One region of the Streptomyces sp. NPDC003327 genome, then DNA from elsewhere that is predicted to be linked to it. Evidence: riboswitches for the same ligand, from Rfam matches in the RefSeq annotation. Region 1 holds a riboswitch; each other region holds the start of a gene.

Region 1 (7,031 bases):
CGTCTCTCGACGACCGCGAAGGTGCTTCTGAGCAGCTGGGCATCCACGGGGCAAGAATCTAGGGCACGGGCCTTCACGGCTCCGTCACACGTTCTCCGCGCGGGGCCGCCGCGCGGGCGGGCGGTACGGTCGGGGGGTGAGTGATCCGTCCGTTTCCCCGTCCGCGCCCGAGCTCTTCACCTGGGAGTTCGCCACCGACCCGTACCCCGCCTACGCCTGGCTCAGGGAGCACGCGCCCGTGCACCGGACCACGCTGCCGAGCGGCGTCGAGGCCTGGCTCGTGACCCGGTACGCGGACGCCCGGCAGGCGCTCGCCGACCAGCGGCTGTCCAAGAACCCGGTGCACCACGCGGAGCCCGGGAAGACCGGCATCCCGGGCGAGCGCAGCGCCGGACTGATGACGCACCTGCTGAACATCGACCCGCCGGACCACACCCGGCTGCGGCGGCTGGTCTCCAAGGCGTTCACGCCCCGCCGGGTGGCGGAGTTCGCGCCGCGCGTGCAGGAGTTGACCGACCGGCTCATCGACGGCTTCGTCGAGCGGGGGAGCGCGGACCTCATCCACGAGTTCGCCTTCCCGCTGCCCATCTACGCCATCTGCGACCTGCTCGGCGTGCCGCCCGAGGACCAGGACGACCTGCGGGACTGGGCCGGGATGATGATCCGGCACGGCGGGGGGCCGCGCGGCGGGGTCGCGCGGTCGGTGAAGAAGATCCGCGGCTATCTCGCGGAGCTGATCCACCGCAAGCGGCAGACCCTGGGCCACGAGGGGGCCGACGACCTGATCTCGGGCCTGATCCGGGCGAGCGACCACGGGGACCACCTCACCGAGGCCGAGGCCACGGCGATGTGCTTCGTGCTGCTCTTCGCCGGTTTCGAGACGACCATCAACCTCATCGGCAACGGCACCCACACCCTGCTGCGCCACCCCGGGCAGCGGGCACGGCTGCAGGCCTCGCTGGCGGCCGGGGAGACGGGGCTCCTGGAGACCGGTGTCGAGGAGCTGCTCCGCCACGACGGGCCGGTGGAGCTGGCGACCTGGCGGTACGCGACGCGGGACCTGACCATCGGCGGGCAGGCCGTGCCCGCGGGCGATCCGGTGCTCGTGGTGCTCGCCGCGGCCGACCGGGACCCGGCGCGGTTCGCGGAGCCGGACACGCTCGACCTCGCCCGGCGGGACAACCAGCACCTCGGGTACGGGCACGGCATCCACTACTGCCTGGGAGCGCCGCTCGCGCGCCTGGAGGGGCAGGCGGCGCTCGCGACCCTGCTGACGCGCCTGCCGGACCTGCGACTTGCCGTCGACCCGGACGAACTCCGGTGGCGCGGTGGGCTCATCATGCGGGGATTGCGGACGCTTCCGGTGGAGTTCACCCCTTCCGTACGGGTGCACGGAGCTGAGTCCGCGTCAGAAATGTGATCTTCACGTGATCGCGGGTCGACCGACTTGTGACGGACGTTCGAATGCCGCTACGTTTCCCGGCAGTCTCAGCCGTCACGTGAAAGGCGTTCACATGCGCTCCGGGAACGGACGACACCGTCGCCCCCGTCAGGCCCCCGCCCTCGTCGTCGCGGCGGGCGTGACCGGATCCGCCATGGCGCTGCCGCTGCTCGCCACCGGATCGGCCTCCGCCGCCGACGCCACCACCTGGGACCGGGTCGCCGAGTGCGAGTCCGGCGGCCAGTGGAGTGCCAACTTCGGCAACGGCATGTACGGCGGGCTCCAGATGACCCAGGAGGCCTGGGAGCGGCACGGCGGCCTCGCCTACGCGCCCAGCCCCGACCTGGCCAGCCGTGCCCAGCAGATCGCCGTCGCCGACAAGGCGCTCGCCGCGGGCTCCCTGGACTGGGCGACCTGCGCCCCGATCGCGGGTCTGAAGAACGACGGGAAGGCCACGGGCGTGAACCCCGGCCCCACCGTCGCGCCCGTCGAGGAGGGCGGCCTCGCCCCGGAGTCCAACCGGACCGCCGGGACCGCGGCCCCGTCCGCGCCCGCCACCTCGGCGCCGGCCACGCGGGCCCCCGCGTCGGCCGTGCCCACGTCCCCCGGCGTCCCGTCCTCGCCCGCCGCCCCGGTCGCGCCCACGGCGCCGACGACCCCGGCCGCGCCACCGACGACGCCGTCCGCGCCCGGCACGCCCGCGGACCCGGACGCGCCGACCGCCCCGGTGGCGCCCGACGCGTCCGTGACGCCCGGATCGCCCGACGCGGCACCGGGTGACGGGGTGTCGGCCACGCCCGGCGCGGGCAAGCACCGCGGCGGCGCCGCGCCGGAGGAAACGGGCAAGTCGGGCAGTTCCACCGGATCGGGTCGCCATGCGGCACCGGCGGACAAGCTCACCGAAACGCCCATCGAAGCGCCCGTGACTGACGGAGCGAAGGATTCGGGCGCAACGGACACTCGGGGCACTTCGGACGCGTACACCGTCCAGCCCGGCGACAGCCTCTCCGAGATTGCACAGGAGAACGAACTCGCCGGAGGCTGGAACGCCCTCTACGACGCCAACCGGCGGACCGTGGGCATCGATCCGGACCTGATCCTCCCTGGTCAGAGCCTCGATCTGACGATCGGTTCGGAGTCGGCGGCCGGGTAGTTCGGGGGCGTATGTCCGGTTCTGGGCAAGTGAGACATGGGTCTCTTCGTCCCAACTGGCGTGTCACGCCCGCAAAGTTTGCTTCCGTCGCCTCTCACCTGCGCAAACACACCTCGCCGGAAGGCAAGGAAGGCCGATTTTTCCGCAATGGGCCTCTTTGAACTTCCGGCGGGTGTGTGTCTACGGTCGTCACCGCTCGCCACCGCGGGCCCCGTCGACCGAATCGCCGAATCCTGCCGTCGGCCGATGGGAACAGTCGTCGCGCAAGCGCCGAAGGCAGGAGCGGGGGACCCAAGGTAAGTGCCGGGCCCGGCCGTCCAGACGGACGACCGAGGAACGGCTCGGGGTGAAGCCGCGTGCACCAGCACGCGGCCGGGCGACTCTTCGGCCCGAACCCGACAGCTCACCTCGCAGGCGTCGGTGAGGAGAATCTCCATGCTGTTTTCCGGCAAGGGCAAACACCGCCGTCCCTCCAAGGCCACCCAGGTCGTCACGCTCGTCGGCGTCACCGGTGTCGCCGTCGCCGCCCCGCTGATGACCGCGGGCACCGCCTCCGCCGCCACCGCCTCCGAGTGGGACGTCGTCGCCCAGTGCGAGTCCGGCGGCAACTGGTCCATCAACACCGGCAACGGCTACTACGGCGGCCTGCAGTTCTCGGCCTCCACCTGGGCCGCGTACGGCGGCACCGCCTACGCCTCGACCGCCGACCAGGCGTCGAAGTCCCAGCAGATCGCCATCGCCGAGAAGGTCCTCGCGGGCCAGGGCAAGGGCGCCTGGCCGTCCTGCGGCGTCGGCCTGTCCGGTGCCTCCTACGACGGCGGCGCCGCCGAGAGCGCCCCGCAGCAGAGCGAGCCCCAGCAGAGCGCCCCCCAGCCGGAGCGCTCGACCGAGCAGCCGACCACCCGCAGCCAGCAGCGCCAGGCCCCGGCCGCGCAGCCCGCGCCGTCGACCGAGTCGAAGAAGACCGTCACCACCCCGACCGGCAAGAAGGTCAAGAAGGGCGACGGCGAGTACAAGGTCGTCACCGGCGACACGCTCAGCAAGATCGCCCAGGCGCACGGCGTCAAGGGCGGCTGGGCCACGCTCTTCGAGCTGAACAAGGACGTCGTCGAGAACGCCGACCTCATCTACCCGGGTCAGCAGCTCCACCTGAAGTGAGCCGCGCGGTCCCCGTGAGTCCGGCGGCTCGCGCGGACCCGACGACCCTCCCGCGGTGACCCACCCCGGTCCGGCGCGCCCCTTCCCCCGTGCGCACCGGACCGGGGTTCCGTCTGTTCCCCCCCCCGGCTTGTTGCCTCCAGGCTGTTACCCGCAGGTAGAGAAGGGGTCTTTCGCCCCGGGATGCGTGCCCTTGGGTCCTTTTTCGTCCCAGGGGGCGGGCGCCCGGCTGGCTGGAGGCCCTGAGCCGGTTAGGCTCTTGTCGCAAGGCGTACGAGACCTTGCGACCCATGCGTCACACCTAGCGTCACATCCCAGAAGGAGATGCTCGTGCCGTCCATCGACGTCGTCGTAGCCCGGGAAATCCTGGACTCCCGAGGCAACCCCACGGTCGAGGTCGAGGTCGGCCTCGACGACGGCAGCACCGGCCGTGCTGCCGTTCCGTCCGGTGCCTCCACCGGTGCGTTCGAGGCCCTCGAGCTCCGCGACGGCGACCAGAACCGCTACCTCGGCAAGGGTGTCGAGAAGGCCGTCCTCGCCGTCATCGAGCAGATCGGCCCGGAGCTCGTCGGCTACGACGCCACCGAGCAGCGCCTGATCGACCAGGCCATGTTCGACCTGGACGCCACCCCGGACAAGTCCTCGCTCGGCGCCAACGCCATCCTCGGCGTCTCTCTCGCCGTCGCGCACGCCGCCTCCGAGGCCAGCGACCTCCCCCTCTTCCGCTACCTCGGCGGCCCGAACGCGCACCTGCTGCCCGTTCCGATGATGAACATCCTGAACGGCGGCTCGCACGCCGACTCCAACGTGGACATCCAGGAGTTCATGATCGCCCCGATCGGCGCGGAGTCCTTCTCCGAGGCCCTCCGCTGGGGCACCGAGGTCTACCACACCCTCAAGGCCGTCCTGAAGACCAAGGGCCTCTCCACCGGCCTCGGCGACGAGGGCGGCTTCGCGCCGAACCTCGGCTCCAACCGTGAGGCGCTCGACCTCATCCTGGAGGCCATCAAGCAGGCCGGCTACGTGCCCGGCAAGGACGTCGCCCTCGCCCTGGACGTCGCCGCCTCCGAGTTCTACAAGGACGGCTCGTACCTCTTCGAGGGCAAGGAGCGCTCCGCCGCCGAGATGACGGAGTACTACGAGGAGCTCGTCTCCGCGTACCCGCTCGTCTCCATCGAGGACCCGCTGTTCGAGGACGACTGGGCCGGCTGGAACGTCATCACCGAGAAGCTCGGCGACAAGGTCCAGCTCGTCGGTGACGACCTGTTCGTCACCAACCCCGAGCGCCTCGCCCGCGGCATCGAGGAGAAGTCCGCCAACGCCCTCCTGGTGAAGGTCAACCAGATCGGCTCGCTGACCGAGACCCTCGACGCCGTCGAGCTCGCCCAGCGCAACGGCTTCAAGTGCATGATGTCCCACCGCTCCGGCGAGACCGAGGACGTCACCATCGCCGACCTCGCCGTCGCCACCAACTGCGGCCAGATCAAGACCGGCGCCCCGGCCCGCTCCGAGCGCGTCGCCAAGTACAACCAGCTCCTGCGCATCGAGGAGATCCTCGACGACGCCGCGGTCTACGCCGGCCGCAGCGCCTTCCCGCGCTTCAAGGGCTGACCTGGCCTGACGTCGTAGATCCGTACGTCCCCGCACCCGGTCCCGTACCGTGTGCGGGGACGTACGTCTGACCAGGGGAGGCGACACGACATGGCCGCGAAGAACCGGGACCGGTTCTCGACCGCGACCCGCATCAGGCTGCTCGGCGAGCAGACCGCCGCCCGTGTCTACCGCTCCCAGACCCGCCGTCAGGCCCGCCGCTCCCGGCTCACCGGCCGCGCGGCCTTCCTCGCCCTCGTCGTCTGCTCCCTCGTCGTGGCGCTCGCCTACCCGATGCGGAGCTACGTCTCCCAGCGCGGCGAGATCGCCGAGCAGGAGCGCAAGGCCGACGAGGCCGCCCGGCGCGTCGAGGAACTGCGGGACGAGAAGGCCCGCCTCCAGGACCCCGCCTACGTCCGCCGGCTCGCCCGCGAGCACCTGCACTACGTGCTGCCCGGCGAGACCGGCTTCACCGTGAACGACCCCGGCGCGGAGCAGCGGCCCCGCGCCGACCAGGGCGCGGCCGACCGCCCCTGGTACGACAACCTGTGGGACGGCGTCGACCACGCCGACCGCCCCTGACCCGACCCAGGATCCGAGAACATGGAAACGCCCCCTCCGCAGACCGAGCGCACCGAGCCCACCGAGGCGGACGTCGCCGCGTTCGAAGCCCAGCTCGGCCGCCCGCCGCGCGGCCTGCGCGCCATCGCGCACCGCTGCCCGTGCGGCAACCCGGACGTCGTCGAGACCGCGCCGCGGCTCCCCGACGGCACCCCCTTCCCGACCACGTACTACCTCACCTGCCCCCGGGCGGCCTCGGCCATCGGCACCCTGGAGGCCAACGGGGTCATGAAGGAGATGCAGGCCCGGCTCGCCACCGACCCGGAGCTCGCCGCCGCCTACCGGGCCGCGCACGAGGACTACCTCGCGCGCCGCGACGCCATCGAGGTCCTGGAGGGCTTCCCCAGCGCCGGCGGCATGCCCGACCGCGTCAAGTGCCTCCACGTCCTCGTCGGTCACTCGCTCGTGGCCGGCCCCGGCGTCAACCCGTTCGGCGACGAGGCCCTCGCGATGCTGCCCGAGTGGTGGGCGAAGGGCCCCTGTGTGACGCCGTGCGCCGACGAGGCCGACGAGAAGGAGCCCACGGCATGACCCGGGTCGCCGGAATCGACTGCGGCACGAACTCCATCCGCCTCCTCGTCGCCGACGTCGACCCCGCCACGGGCGACCTCGTCGAGCTGGACCGGCGGATGACCATCGTCCGGCTCGGCCAGGGCGTCGACAGGACCGGCCGGCTCGCCCCCGAGGCGCTGGAGCGGACCTTCGCCGCCTGCCGCGAGTACGCCGCCGTCATCGAGGAGCTGGGCGCCGAGCGCGTCCGCTTCGTGGCGACCTCCGCCTCCCGCGACGCCGAGAACCGTGACGTGTTCGTGAACGGCGTCGTGGAGATCCTCGGTGTCGAGCCCGAGGTCATCACCGGCGACCAGGAGGCCGAGTTCTCCTTCACCGGCGCCACCGGCGAACTGCACGGCGCGCAGACGTACCTCGTCGTCGACATCGGCGGCGGCTCCACCGAGTTCGTCACCGGCAACAAGCACGTGGAGGCGGCCCGCTCCGTCGACATCGGCTGCGTCCGGCTCACCGAGCGGCACGTCCGCCACGACCCGCCGACCGCCGAGGAGACCGAGG
Region 2 (7,031 bases), on a different contig from region 1:
GTGTCCGAGGAGGTCGACGAGGAGGGCCCGGCCGCCGGCGAGCTCCGGACGCGTCGCGATGTGCGCGAAGTCCGAGGCCGCCGTGCAGCCGAGCCCGTGGACGAAGACCCGCACCGGGCCGTCGCCCGGCAGGTCGATCCACCGCACGTACGCCTGCCGCTCCTTCAGGTGGAACTCCCTCATGTCCCGCTCTCCCCCGTGTCGCGCCGATCCTTGTCGTGGATTCCCACCCTAGGAGGTGCCACTGACACTGCGAGGCGGACAGTGCGACGCGGACAGTGCGACGCGGACACTGCTCCGGGGACACTGCGAAGGGGAGCGGCCCGCCGGCCCCTCAGGACGGCGCGAGGCCCGTCAGGAGGTGGGCGACCGCCTGAGCGACCGCCGTGCGGGCCGGGGAGAGGTACTGCCGGGGGTCGACGGCCGTCGGATGCTCGGCGAGGTGGGCGCGGACGGCTTCGGTGAACGCCTTGTTGAGGTGGGTCGAGACGTTCACCTTCGTCATGCCGGCCGCGACGGCCGTCGCCAGGTCGGGGTCCGCGACCCCCGAGGAACCGTGCAGGACCAGCGGGGTGTCGATCGCCGCGCGAAGGCGGGCGATCAGCGCGAAGTCGAGGACCGCGTCCCGCGTCACCATCTGGTGCGAGCTGCCGACGGCGACGGCGAGCGCGTCGACCCCGGTGGCCTCGACGAAGGCGCGGGCCTCGTCCGGGTCGGTGCGGACGCCGGGCGTGTGGGCGCCCCCCTTGCCGCCGACCTCACCGAGTTCGGCCTCCACCCAGACGCCGTGCCGGTGGCAGAACTCCACCACCTCCCGGGTGGCGGCGACGTTCTCGGCGTACGGCAGCTTCGAGGCGTCGAACATCACCGACCCGAGACCGAGGGCGACGGCCTCGCGGACGAGGTCGGGATTCTCCGCGTGGTCGAGGTGGACCGCGACCGGCACCTTGGCCGCGCGGGCGACGGCGAGGGAGGCGAGGGCGACGGGTTCAAGGGCGCCGTGGTAGCGGACGGTGTTCTCGCTGATCTGGAGCACGACCGGGCGGTCGGCGCTCTCGGCACCGGCCGCGATGGCCTGCGCGTGCTCCAGCTGGAGCACGTTGAAGGCGCCCACGCCGGTGCCGACCGCGCGGGCCCTGCGGACGATCTCGTCGGTCGGTGTCAGCGTCATGTGACCTCTCCCGGCACGGTGTCGGCGGAGCCTCGGACCACGGCCCCACGGTCGGCAGCGGCGGGCACCGCGGGACGCTCAGCCATCGAGGTCCGCCAGCACCACCGAACGGGTCAGGTTCTTCGGCGTGTCGGGGTCGAGGCCCCGCGCCTCGGCGACCGCGACGGCCAGGCGCTGGGCCCGTACGAGATCCGCCATGGGGTCGAGGTCGCTCTCGACGAGGAGCCCGCCGACCTTGCGCACCTCGTCCGCGAGTCCGGCCGGCAGGGCGCCGAACCCCCAGGCCACGCGGCCGGGACCGGTGATGCTGATGGGGCCGTGGCGGTACTCCATCGCGGGGTAGGCCTCCGTCCACGCACCCGCCGCCTCGCGCATCTTGAGCCCGGCTTCGAGGGCGAGGCCGTAGGTCCAGCCGGTGCCGAGGAAGGTGAACTGTCCGGCCGTCAGGACGGCCTCGTCGAGGGGGGCGGCGAGGGCGCGTTCGGCGTCGAGCGCGGCCTCCTCGACGGTGGCGACCCCTTCGGGCAGGGCGTCCTCGGCCTCCAGCTGGGCCCGGAAGAGGGCCAGCGCCGTCGTCGCGAACCGCGTCTGGACGACCGACTCCTCGTCCGCGAAGTCGAGTACGGCGACGGCGTCGGCGAGGTCCATCACGGGCGTCGTGGGGTCGGCGGTGACCGCTCCGGTCGACACCGTGCCGCGCAGCCGGGCGAGGACGGCGAGCACCTCGCTCGTCGTACCGGAGCGGGTGAGGGCCACGACCCTGTCGTAGCGGCGGCCGTGGGGGAAGGCGGACGCGGCGAAGGCGTCGGTCTCCCCGTGGCCGCCGGACTCGCGCAGCTCCGCGTAGGCCTGGGCCATGAACCAGGAGGTGCCGCAGCCGATCACGGCGACCCGCTCGCCGCGCCGGGGCAGGGCGGCGGCGTGTCGGTCGAGGGTGCGGGTGGCGCGGAGCCAGGTGGCCGGCTGGGAGGCGATCTCCGCCGCGGTTCGGGAGGTGCTCATACGGCGCTCCTTGCAAGGAGGGTGCGTGCGGGTGATTGAAGATGCGTGTCCTGAGAAGGAGTCAAGCAGGAAGACGCACCGACTTTCCAGAGACCACGCACAGAGATCCCGACGGACATCCCGGCGGACATCCCGACCCGCATCCCGGCGGACAATGCACGCAGAGGCGACACCGAGACGATCATTGGTTCACTCGAGAACCAATCACCGGTCATCAGATGCCGTGTACAGAAGCCTTTCACGCCGCCACCGAAGCGTTCGCCCGCGAATGAGCGCACGGATCTATACCTTTGGCGGCCACTCCCCCCATCATGTCCACCGGCGTGCCGCACGGGCTCGCCGTGAGGCGAGAGGCGGGGCATGCTTCCCATCAGTCGCAGGGGATTCGTCGGCATCGGCGCGGGGCTCGTCGCCGGGGCGGCGCTGCCGCCGACGCGGGCGTCGGCCGCCGCGAGGGCCGCCACGGGCACCCTCACCGACGTCCGGCACGTGGTGATCCTGATGCAGGAGAACCGCAGCTTCGACCACTACTTCGGCACCCTGCGGGGAGTACGGGGCTTCGGCGACCGGGCGGCGGGGAACCTGCCCGGCGGCTGGAGCGTCTTCCAGCAGCCGAACTGGGGCGGGCGGCAGTACCCGTGGCTGCTCAGCGACACCCCGCCGGCGGGCGGGGTGGACGGCGAGACGCTCGCGCAGTGCACCGGCGACCTGCCGCACAGCTGGACCTCGCAGCACGCCGCCTGGAACGGGGGCCGCCTCGACAACTGGGTGACGGGGGTGGGCAACACGCGGACGCTCGGTTACCTCGACCGCCAGGACATCCCCTTCCACCACGCCCTCGCCGACCACTACACGATCTGCGACTCCTACTTCTGTTCGGCCCTCAGCGCGACCGGCCCCAACCGCACCTTCCTGTGGAGCGGGCGGATCGACGCCTCCAGCAAGGACGGCGGCGAGGAGTCCGGGCTGACCTGGGAGACGTACGCGGAGGCGCTGCAGCGGGCCGGGGTGAGCTGGAAGGTCTACCAGAACGCGCAGGACAACTACGGCGACAACGGCCTCGCCTACTTCAAGCGGTTCACGGACGCCCGGCCCGGCGACCCGCTGTACGACCGCGGGATGGGGTCCGTCCCGCGGGTGACCGGGTCGACGCCGGACGACATCGCCGCCGCGATCCGCGCCGACGTGCGCGCGGGCACGCTGCCACAGGTGTCGTGGGTGGTGGCGAGCGAGGCGTTCTCGGAGCACCCCTACGCCCCGCCGGGCGACGGCGCGCACTTCGTCGACCTGGTGTACCGGGCGCTCGCCGCGGACGCGGAGGTGTTCGACTCGACGGTGATGTTCCTCAACTACGACGAGAACGACGGCTTCTTCGACCACGTGCCGCCGCCGGTCGCGCCGCCGGGGACCCCGGGCGAGTACCTCGACGGCGTTCCGGTCGGGCTGGGATTCCGCGTCCCCATGGTCGTCATGTCGCCGTGGACGCGCGGGGGCTGGGTGAGCTCGGAGGTCTTCGACCACACCTCCGTGCTGCGCTTCCTGGAGACCTGGACGACCGCCCTCGGCACCCCGGCGACCTGCCCGAACATCAGTGCGTGGCGGCGGAGGGTGACGGGCGACCTCACCGGGGTCTTCGACTTCGCCCGTCCGGTGTACGGCGTACCGGCCGGCCTGCCGGGCACGGCGAAGGTGATCGGCCAGGCGACCTGCGCACCGCTGCCGAACCCGGCGCCGCAGAACAACGCGCTGCCCGCCCAGGAACCGGGCACGCGACCGGCTCGCGCCCTGCCGTACCAGGTCAACGGCAACCTCGACCGCTTCGAGTTCGGCTCGTCCGGGAAGATCCTCGCCTGGTTCTCGATGACGAACCAGGGCGCGGAGGCGAAGCGGGCCGCCCACTTCTCGATCCATCCCCACCAGCACCGGGACACGGCCGCCTGGCAGTACACGGTCGATCCGGGCGGCACGGCCACCGACTACTTCAACATCGGTCTGGGCTCGGGGTCCGGGAAGTACGACATCTCGATGATGGGACCCAACCGCTTCCTGCGCCGCTTCACGGGGGACGCCTCCAAGGCCGGGAAGGCCGTGGAGGTGACGGCCCGGTACGCCACCGACCCCGGCACCGGCAGGACGGCCTTGTGGTTCCGGATGACGAACGCCTCGGCGGGGCCCGTCACGTTCACGATCCGGTCGAACGCCTACCGGACGGACGGCCCGTGGACGTACACGGTGCCGGCGAACGCGGCGCGCGAGGACGTCTTCAACGTCGTCGCGTACCAGAACGGCTGGTACGACTTCACGGTCCTCGCCGACATCGACGGGAGCTGGTCGCGGCGGTACACGGGTCACATCGAGACGGGCGCGCCGAGCGTCACCGGCTGAGGCGCCGGGCTCAGTGGCCCGCGTGCGCGGCGCGCCGGATCGTGGCGTCCAGCAGGGCGACCGCGTCGGCGGCGGTACGGCCGGGGGCACGGTTCCAGGGGCCGATGAGGCCCTGCCAGCCCCGGCAGCGCAGTTCGGTGACGACCCAGGCGGCGGCCTCGTTCATGGTGTCGGCGCTGCCGTAGCCGAGGCGGTGGGCGGTGAGGAGGGCGCCGCAGACGCAGCGGGCGCCGCGGGCGTCGCGCAGTCGGTAGGGGGCGTTCTGCCAGCCCCACTCCTCAAGGACACGCCGGGCGTACGCGAGGTGCACGGAGGGGCGCAGGTCGGCCTGGCCGATGCGGCGCCAGGCGTGGAGCCGGTCCGGCAGGACGGCGCCGATCCGGCCGGGGAGCCGTCGCTCGGCGGGGCCGGGCGGCGGCAGGGCGGCGAGCGCGTCGGCCACCAGCCGGTCGACCGGGACGGTGAGCAGTGCGCGCCAGTCGCCGGGGCCCTCCTCGGCCGGGTCCGGGGGCGGCGGGGGCGTGCGGCTCGGGGCGGGTGCCGGGGGCGTGCGCGGCAGCGCGGGTGCCGGTGCCGTCCAGTGGGTGACGATCTGCTGCCAGGCGGCGCTCTCGTAGAGCGCCGCCGCCTCGCGGTCGAGGGCGTCCGGGGTGGGGGCGGGGGCGGAGGGGGGCATCCGGTGGCTCCTGGGGTTCGAATCCTCCTCATCATTGAGGAGGAATGTCCGATATGCCACTTATGACACTCGGGGCACTCCACGCCCACCCAGGCGTGCATTTCACGCGCTTCGCGCACAAAGGGAATTGCCAGCGCCAATGCGGACATTGTTCTCCGCGTGACGCGACTCACTTCCCGGCGCGTCTCCGGGCGTCGTCGCCGCGCGGGATCCGTACGCCGCAAGGGAATTCACCGGCCGCTCCCGTGGGTCGATCTTGAATTCCGCTTATTCGGGTGCCTTTTGTCGATCTCCGCCCGACCGCGCGTCTTGTTCTGCGTCCTCTTCCTCGCCTACGGTCACCCCCATTCGAGCGGATCGCCGAATCCTGCCACCGCCCGAAGACCTCCCTTTCACCCGACGGCAGGAGCGGGGGACCCACGAAAACGCCGGTCCGGTCATCCGGAGCGGCTCGGGGTGAAGCCGCGTGCGCGCGGCCGGACACCTCCCGTCCGAACCCGACAGCTCACCCCGCAGGCGCCGGAGAGGAACCCCGTCATGCCTGCACACGGTAAGCACCGCCGTCCCCGCCGCAGCCCCGTCTCCCGTGGTCTCGCGCTCGCCGGAACCGGCAGCGCCGCCCTCGCCCTCCCGCTGATCGTGCCCGCGACGGCCGGTGCGCAGCCGGTCTCCGGCACCCCGGAGACCGCCGCGCGAGCGTTCGCCGCCCACCCCGCAGCGGCCCCCGCCCTTTCCGCGCCGGCCGCACTTCCGGCTGCTCCCGCCGCCGCGCGCACCTACACCGTGGTGGCCGGCGACTCGCTTTCCCTGATCGCGCAGAAGAAGGGAATTCAGGGCGGCTGGAAGTCCCTTTACCGGATCAACAGGACCGTGGTGGGCGACGACCCGTCACTCATTCACCCCGGTCTCGAACTGACGATTCGTCGGGATTCCGCGAAGCCCGCCACGACCACGAAGCCCGCGACATCCACGAGCGCCGGGAAGGCAGCCAAGTCCGCTCCGGCGACGCCCGAGCGCGCCAGCCGTTCGGAGCAGCGCTCGGCCCCGGCCACCTCCTCCGGCGCCTCGGCCGCTGCCCCGGCCGCGGCCGTGCAGGCAGCGGCACCCGCCTACGCCGACAACCTGGACGGCTGGATCCGCGAGTCGCTGGACGTCATGGCCCGCAACGGCATCCCCGGCTCGTACGACGGCATCCTCCGCAACGTCATGCGCGAGTCCTCCGGCAACCCCCGGGCGATCAACCTCTGGGACTCCAACGCCGCCGCCGGCACGCCCTCCAAGGGCCTGCTCCAGGTGATCGAGCCGACGTTCCTCGCCTACCACGTGCCGGGCACGGCCATGGACCTGTACGACCCGGTCGCCAACATCACCGCGGCCTGCAACTACGCGGCCGACCGCTACGGCTCCATCGACAACGTCAACGGTCCCTACTGATCCGCGCCCGGGAAGTGCCCGGTGAACCAGGAGGTGGCGAGCCGCGCCACCTCCTCCAGGGCACCGGGCTCCTCGAAGAGGTGCGTGGCCCCGGGCACGACGGCCAGCCGGTTCTCGCAGCGCAGCAGCGCCCGCGCCCGCCGGTTGAGGTCGAGGACGAGCGCGTCGTCGCCGCCCACCACGAGGAGGGTCGGGGCGCGGACCCCGGCCAGCCGCTCACCCGCGAGGTCCGGCCTGCCGCCGCGCGAGACGATCGCGGCCGGCTCCGGCCCCGTCCGCTCCCCGGATCCGTCCGCGGCTTCGGGCGGCGCCCCCCCCGGGGGGGGCCGCCCCCCGGGGGCGCCCGCCCCCCCCCCCGGCCGG
Region 3 (7,031 bases), on a different contig from region 1:
CCTCGGCGTCCCAGGTGCCGCCCAGGGCCGGGGCCAGCCAGCCGGGCGCCGCCGCGCGGAAGGCCTCCGGCGTGAGCGCGCCCGAGCCCTCCGGGACGGCACCGAGCAGCGGCGCGGCCGCCGCGAGCGGCAGGTCGGCCAGGTTGCAGCGGGCGGCCAGGTCCGGCTCCGCGGGCCAGCTGCCGACGACCACGCCCAGCTGCTCGATGCCGCGCGCCCGCAGCGCCTCGGCCGTCAGGGCCGTCGAGTTGAGCGTCCCCAGACCGGCGGGGGCGACCACCAGGACCGGCGCGCCCAGCAGGGCCGCCGCGTCCGCGAGCGTGCCGCCCTCCTCGTCGAAGCGGACCAGCAGGCCGCCCGCGCCCTCCACGAGGACCAGGTCGTACGAGGCCGCCAGCTCCCGGGCCGCGTCGGCGACCTGACGGGGGCCCACCGGCGCGAGCCCGGCCCGCCGGGCGGCCGTGCCCGGAGCGAGCGGCTCCGGAAAGCGCCCCAGCTCGGCGGAGCCGGCCGCCCCAGAGAGCCGTACGACCTCGTCCGCGTCACCCCGCTCCCCGGCCGTGACGCCGGTCTGCGCGGGCTTCAGCACGGCGACGGTACGCCCGGCGGCCGTGGCGACGGCCGCGACGGCCGCGGTGACGACCGTCTTGCCGATCTCCGTCCCGGTCCCGCTGACGACGATGACGCTCACGCGTGTACCTCTCCTGTCCTGTCCAGTGTTGTTTCCCCGGGCGGGACCGCGGGTCCGTCGGCCCGCCCGGGGAGGGCCGACGGCCCCCGTCAGCCCGCTGCCGCCGCCGCCCGGACCCCCGCGCAGACGCGGGCCAGGTCGGCGTCGCCCGTCACGTACGGCGGCATCGTGTAGACGAGGTCGCGGAACGGCCGCAGCCACACGCCCTCGCGCACGGCGGCCCGGGTGGCGGCCTCCATGTCGACCTCGTGGTCGAGCTGGACGACGCCGATCGCGCCGAGCACCCGCACCTCGCGCACGCCCGGCAGGTCGGCCACCCCGGCGAGGCCCTCGCGCAGCCCGGCCTCGATGCGCTTGACGTCGACGGCCCAGTCCCGCGAGAGCAGCAGGTCGATGGAGGCGCAGGCCACGGCGGCGGCCAGCGGGTTCCCCATGAACGTCGGCCCGTGCGCGAGGACCGGGACCTCGCCGCGGGAGATGCCCTCGGCGACCCGGCTCGTGCACAGCGTCGCGGCCATCGACAGATAACCACCGGTCAGGGCCTTGCCCACACACATCACATCGGGCGAGACCCCGGCCTGGTCGGCGGCGAAGAGCGTGCCCGTCCGTCCGAAGCCGGTCGCGATCTCGTCGAAGACGAGCAGCACGTCGTGGGCGTCGCACGCCTCCCGCAGCACCCGCAGGTACGCCGGGTCGTGGAAGCGCATCCCGCCCGCGCCCTGCACCACCGGCTCCACGATCACCGCGGCCAGCTCGTCGGCGTGGGCGGCGATCGTGGTCCTGAGCAGCTCGGCGTACGACTCCTCGTACGCGGCGGGCGGCGCGTCCACGAACACCTGCCGCTGGAGCACCCCGGACCACAGCTCGTGCATGCCGCCCCCGGGGTCGCACACCGACATCGGCTGCCAGGTGTCCCCGTGGTAGCCACCCCGCCAGGTGAGGAGCCGCCGCTTGCCGCCGCGGCCGAGCGAGCGCCAGTACTGGAGGCACATCTTGGCGGCGACCTCGACGGAGACCGAGCCCGAGTCGCTGAGGAAGACGTGCCGCAGCGGCTCGGGGGTGATCTCGACGAGCCGGGTGGCGAGCCGGACGGCAGGCTCGTGGGTGAGCCCGCCGAACATCACGTGGCTCATCCGGCCCAGCTGGTCCCGCACGGCCTCGTTGAGGACCGGGTGGTTGTAGCCGTGGACCGCCGACCACCAGGAGGACATGCCGTCGATCAACTCGGCCTGCCCCTCGACCGGTTCGGCGAGCCGCAGCCGTACGCCCGACGCGGACGCGACGACCAGCGGGTCCGTGCGGCCCGGCATGGGGCCGTACGGATGCCAGACGTGCGCCCGGTCGAGGGCGATCAGTTCGTCGTTGCGCATGGCCGCCGCTACGCGTTCGGGGCGAGGTCCGTGCCGGCGCCCCGGCGGCGCACGGCCACCAGGTCGGTCCGGGCCTGGCCCGCCGCGGCGGGCGCCTCCGGCGCCGCGTGACCGCCGCAGGGACCGCAGCCGCCGCCCTCCTCCGCGTGCGCACCGCAGCCGGCCGCGGCGGCCTGCGAACCGCAGCCCCCGGCGCTCGCCGCACCGGCACCGGCCGCGGCGAGGGCGTCCGCGCGGTGGGCCGGCAGGGTCGTCGTGCCCGCGCCCTCCACCTCGAAGCCCGCGTCGGCGATCATGTCGAGGTCGGCCTTGCCCGCCTGGCCCTCACTGGTCAGGTAGTCGCCGAGGAAGATCGAGTTCGCGATGTGCAGGGCCAGCGGCTGCATCGAGCGCAGGTGCACCTCGCGGCCGCCCGCGATCCGGACCTCGACGTCCGGGCAGACGAACCGGACCATCGCCAGGATGCGCAGGCAGCGCTGCGGGGTGAGGTTCCACTCCTCGGCGAGCGGCGTGCCCTCGAAGGGGATCAGGAAGTTGACCGGCACCGAGTCCGAGTCCAGCTCGCGCAGCGCGTACACCACGTCGACCAGGTCCTCGTCGGTCTCGCCCATGCCCGCGATGAGGCCCGAGCAGGCCGACAGACCGGCGGCGTGCGCCTTCCGCACGGTGTCCACCCGGTCCGCGTAGGTGTGGGTGGTGGTGATCTCCCCGTACGTCCCCTCGGACGTGTTCAGGTTGTGGTTGTACGCGTCGGCGCCGGCGTCCCGCAGCCGCTCCGCCTGGCCGTCCGAGAGCAGACCGAGGCAGGCACAGACCTCGACGCCCTCGTTCTGCTCCTTGATCGCCTCGATCGTCCTGCCGACGCGCTCGACGTCCCGGTCCGTCGGGCCGCGGCCGCTGGCCACCAGGCAGACCCGCTTGGCGCCGCCCGCGACGCCCGCGGCGGCGGCCTGCGAGGCCTCGTCCGGCTTCAGCCAGGTGTACTTCAGGATCTCGGCCTTGGAGCCGAGCCGCTGGGAACAGTACGAGCAGTCCTCCGGGCAGAGCCCGGACTTCAGGTTGACGAGGTAGTTGAGCTTCACCCGGCGGCCGAACCACTGACGGCGCACCTTGCCGGCCGCGGCCACCACATCGAGCAGTTCGTCGTCGGAGGTCGCCAGCACGGCGAGCGCTTCTTCACGGGTCGGCAGCTCGCGCCGCAGCCCCTTCTCCACCAGCGTGTTCAGCAGGTCCATAAGCGCTGATCCTCGCCTACGGCACACCCCCGGGCCAAGGAGGATCCGAACAAACGACGCCGAAGGAGGTGTGTGCATGACCACACCCCGGTGCCCGCGACCTCCGGCTAGTGTCTGTGCGCTGCCTACAAAAGGAACGCCGCATGCCACAGGCCGAGGAGACGCGGGCCGCCGACCCGCGCCGCACCGCGTTCGACTGGACCGAGGGGGAGGCGCGGCGCCGGGCCGAGGCCGGACTCGTCCGTACGCTGCGGCCCCGGGCGGCCGAGTCGGAGCTGCTCGACCTGGCGGGCAACGACTACCTGGGCCTCACCCGGCACCCGGAGGTCACCGGCGCGGCGGCCGAGGCGGCACGGCGCTGGGGCGCCGGCTCCACCGGCTCCCGTCTCGTCACGGGCACGACCCGGCTGCACGCGGAGCTCGAACGCGAACTGGCCGCCTTCTGCGGCTTCGAGGCGGCGCTCGTCTTCTCGTCCGGCTACACCGCGAACCTGGCGGCGCTCACCGCGCTCGGCGGGCGGGACGCCCTCGTCGTCTCCGACGCGGCCAACCACGCCTCCATCGTGGACGGTTGCCGGCTGGCCCGCGCCGAGAGCGCGGTCGTCCCGCACGCCGACCCCGAGGCCGTACGCAAGACTCTGGAAGCGCACCCCGGGCGCCGGGCGCTCGTCGTCAGCGACTCCGTCTTCTCCGTCGACGGCGACCGGGCGCCGCTCGGCGCGCTCGCGGAGGCCTGCCGGCAGCACGGCGCCGGGCTCGTCGTGGACGACGCCCACGGCTTCGGCGTCCTCGGCGACGGCGGCCGGGGCGCCCTGCACGAGGCAGGACTCGCCGGCGACGAGGACGTCGTGGCCACCCTCACCCTCTCCAAGTCGCTGGGCAGCCAGGGCGGCGCCGTCCTCGGCCCGGCCCGGGTGATCGAGCACCTGGTGAACGCGGCCCGCACCTTCATCTTCGACACCGGGCTCGCCCCGGCCGCCACGGGGGCCGCCCTCGCGAGCCTGCGGCTGATAGCGGCCGAACCGGGGCGTGCCGCGCGGGTCCGTACGGTCGCGACGACCCTGCACCGGCTGCTCACGGACGCCGGGCTCACCGCGGCCCGGCCGGACGCGGCCGTCGTCTCGGTGCACGCGCCGTCCCCGGAGGCCGCGCTGCGCTGGGCGGCGGACTGCCGCGAACAGGGCCTGGCCGTCGGCTGCTTCCGGCCGCCGTCCGTGCCCGACGGCATCTCGCGGCTGCGGCTGACCGCCCGCGCCGACCTGACCGACGCGCAGATCGAGAGCGCGGTCGCCACGATCCTGCGGACGGCGCCGCTCCGGTGACGACCCGCGCCGGATCCCCAAAGGGGCCTTGACTGCGCAGAGTTCACCGCTTCGGGCGACAGATATGTACATATCTCGGTAGAACGCCCCTCGGGGCCGTGTGATCGATGGCACTCTGGCGCGAAGCGCGATCCGGGGCGCCTTCGGCCCCGGCGGGAAAGGGACAGCGGCGCCATGGCGGACCACCAGGAAGCAACCCTCACGCTGCCGAGCGACCCGGCCTCGGTCTCCCGGGCCCGGCGGCACGTCGCGGAGGTCCTCACGGGGTGGGGACTCGACGACGCGACGGAGACCGCCGACGCGATCCGGCTGATCGTCTCCGAGCTGGCCACCAACGCCGTCCAGCACACGTTCGGCCAGTCGCCCACCTTCACGGTGGAGGTGCGGCTCGACCGGGAGGAGGTCCTGCGGATCGGGGTCACCGACAGCCATCCGCGCTGGCCCCGCCGCCTCCCGGCGGCGGTCCAGCAGGACAACGGCCGGGGCATGGCCATCATCCGCGTCCTGACGGCCGAGGCGGGCGGCCGTCTCTCCGTCACGCCGACCGAGGAGGGCGGCAAGACGGTCGCGATCACCCTCCCGTGGACGGCCGCCGCCCCGGTCGTCACCTGCTGAACCGGCCGGGGCCCCGGCCGGTCCACGGCTCACGTCGGCCGGGCTCCTCCCCCCGGCCCGACGTCACCGGACGCGGCCGTAGTAGACCTTGGACGTCCAGATCCGGTCGAGCTTCACCCAGGAGCCCGCCTTGGGCGAGTGCCAGATCTTGTTGCTGCCGGCGTAGATCCCCACGTGGTAGACCCTTCCACCCGAGTGGAAGAAGACCAGGTCCCCCTGCTGTCGGCTCGACGCGGAGACGTGCCGGGTGGTGTTGTACTGCTGCTGCGCGGTGCGCGGCAGCGTCTTGCCCGCCTGCTTGTACGCGTAGAGCGCCAGGCCGGAGCAGTCGAACCGGGTGGGTCCCGCGGCTCCGTACCGGTAGGGCGATCCCTTCTTGGACGCGGCGACGCTCAGTGCCTTGTTGGCGTGTGCGGTGGCTGCCTGGGCCTCGGGTGCCGCACCGGGTGCGAGCAGGGTGCCGCCGACGGCGGCGAGGGTGAGAGCCGAGACGGCTCCGGCCCGGGTCAGCAGGGACGGGACATGCGTCTGCGCAGTCATGCGCAACCCTTCGTCAGCCGCCTGTGAAGGATGACCTGTCGGGTTCGGGCAGGCGAAGATGCCCGGCCGCGGATGCGGCTTCACCCCGAGGAACGGCCCCGTGTCGTACACCGCGGTGTACGACGCGGACGTCCCGTACTGCTCGGGTCCTCCACTCCTGCCGATCCAATCCTGTCGACCAGACGTCCGGGACAGCGGCAGGACTCGGCGTCCGCCCGGACCGCCCCGCCGCGGCTGGCGGGGGCTTGTCGTCGTGAGGGATCTTGACCCACGACATGGGCGAAAACCGAGCGGAAACGGCCATTTGTGAGGCTCCTCACGACTGATCCATACGGGTGGACAAGCGGGTTTCGTGATCTTCGGAGGTTTGGCCGATGAGCCCCGCACCAGCAGTGGAATGGCTCATTCCGCCAGATGCGTACACCTGTTGTGCAACTCACCCGAGCCATATGTCGACTCGTCGACTACGCCGAACGGGGGAGGGTTTCTGCGGTCCGCGTCGGCCGTCCGGGGCTCGACACGACACGCCGGAATGTCAACTCGCGCGCGACGGCGGCACGGTGACCCGGCCCGCCCGGCGCTCCCCGTCCAACACCCGTAGCGCATCGGCCAATGTGCCGGTGTGGACCTCGCTCTCGCCCCGCACATGCATGAGCGTCAGCGCCTCGCACAGTGCCTGCGACCGCCCCACCAGGGCTTGTGCCGCTCGCAGTGCCCCATAGGTATGCGTTGACCTGGATGGATTGATCCTCCCCAGGAGGTCGACGACTTCGAGGTACGCGTCGATGAACTCGCCCTCGGCGCGCGTCAGCGCGGGCAGTGGCGGCAGCTCCGGGAGCACGGCCGGCTCACCGCGCCGCGAGTCCGGCGGGCGGCCGCCGGTTCGCGACCACGGCGTCGACGAGCCCGTACGCGACCGCCCCCTGCGCGTCGAGGACGGTGAGGCGGTCGAGGTCCGCCTCGACCTGCTCGCGGGTCCTGCCGGTGTGCCCGGCGAGGAGTCCGGTCATCAGGGCGCGCAGCCGCAGCAGCTCGCGTGCCTGGAGGTCGAGGTCGTCGATCTGTCCCCGCGCCGGTTCGTCCAGGGCGGGCTGCCGCAGGGTGACCCGGGCACCGGGGAGCGTCATCCGCTTTCCCGGGGTGCCGGCGGCGAGCAGGACGGCCGCGGTCGAGCCGGCCTGGCCGAGGCAGACCGTCTCCACGTCGCAGTAGAGCGTGGTCATCGTGTCGTGGATCGCGGTCATGGCGGTGACCGAGC

The links. A riboswitch is a leader RNA that binds a small molecule or an ion and turns the genes downstream of it on or off. The one in region 1 is predicted to bind cyclic di-AMP.
Region 2: another riboswitch for cyclic di-AMP. It lies ahead of ACWDVG_RS26765 (transglycosylase SLT domain-containing protein); the one in region 1 lies ahead of ACWDVG_RS21685 (transglycosylase family protein).
Region 3: another riboswitch for cyclic di-AMP. It lies ahead of ACWDVG_RS09065 (C40 family peptidase); the one in region 1 lies ahead of ACWDVG_RS21685 (transglycosylase family protein).

The regions. Positions count from the first base shown of each region.
Region 1 is NZ_JBSFSA010000030.1:24,817-31,847, forward strand. Features, by position in the region: gene ACWDVG_RS21670 (globin domain-containing protein) at 1-47, opposite strand, end outside; gene ACWDVG_RS21675 (cytochrome P450 family protein) at 137-1,420, shown strand; gene ACWDVG_RS21680 (transglycosylase family protein) at 1,515-2,594, shown strand; cyclic di-AMP (ydaO/yuaA leader) riboswitch at 2,853-3,026, shown strand; gene ACWDVG_RS21685 (transglycosylase family protein) at 3,030-3,752, shown strand; gene eno (phosphopyruvate hydratase) at 4,083-5,363, shown strand; gene ACWDVG_RS21695 (FtsB family cell division protein) at 5,454-5,924, shown strand; gene ACWDVG_RS21700 (DUF501 domain-containing protein) at 5,946-6,494, shown strand; gene ACWDVG_RS21705 (Ppx/GppA phosphatase family protein) at 6,491-7,031, shown strand, end outside.
Region 2 is NZ_JBSFSA010000046.1:43,806-50,836, forward strand. Features, by position in the region: gene ACWDVG_RS26740 (alpha/beta fold hydrolase) at 1-183, opposite strand, end outside; gene ACWDVG_RS26745 (class II fructose-bisphosphate aldolase) at 335-1,171, opposite strand; gene ACWDVG_RS26750 (SIS domain-containing protein) at 1,250-2,173, opposite strand; gene ACWDVG_RS26755 (phosphocholine-specific phospholipase C) at 2,534-4,558, shown strand; gene ACWDVG_RS26760 (DUF6197 family protein) at 4,569-5,234, opposite strand; cyclic di-AMP (ydaO/yuaA leader) riboswitch at 5,583-5,766, shown strand; gene ACWDVG_RS26765 (transglycosylase SLT domain-containing protein) at 5,772-6,668, shown strand; partial or broken gene ACWDVG_RS26770 (hypothetical protein) at 6,662-7,031, opposite strand, start outside.
Region 3 is NZ_JBSFSA010000007.1:112,537-119,567, forward strand. Features, by position in the region: gene bioD (dethiobiotin synthase) at 1-691, opposite strand, end outside; gene ACWDVG_RS09045 (adenosylmethionine--8-amino-7-oxononanoate transaminase) at 781-2,061, opposite strand; gene bioB (biotin synthase BioB) at 2,070-3,296, opposite strand; gene ACWDVG_RS09055 (8-amino-7-oxononanoate synthase) at 3,440-4,618, shown strand; gene ACWDVG_RS09060 (ATP-binding protein) at 4,793-5,233, shown strand; gene ACWDVG_RS09065 (C40 family peptidase) at 5,297-5,773, opposite strand; cyclic di-AMP (ydaO/yuaA leader) riboswitch at 5,777-5,901, opposite strand; gene ACWDVG_RS09070 (hypothetical protein) at 6,309-6,614, opposite strand; gene ACWDVG_RS09075 (ATP-dependent Clp protease proteolytic subunit) at 6,622-7,031, opposite strand, start outside.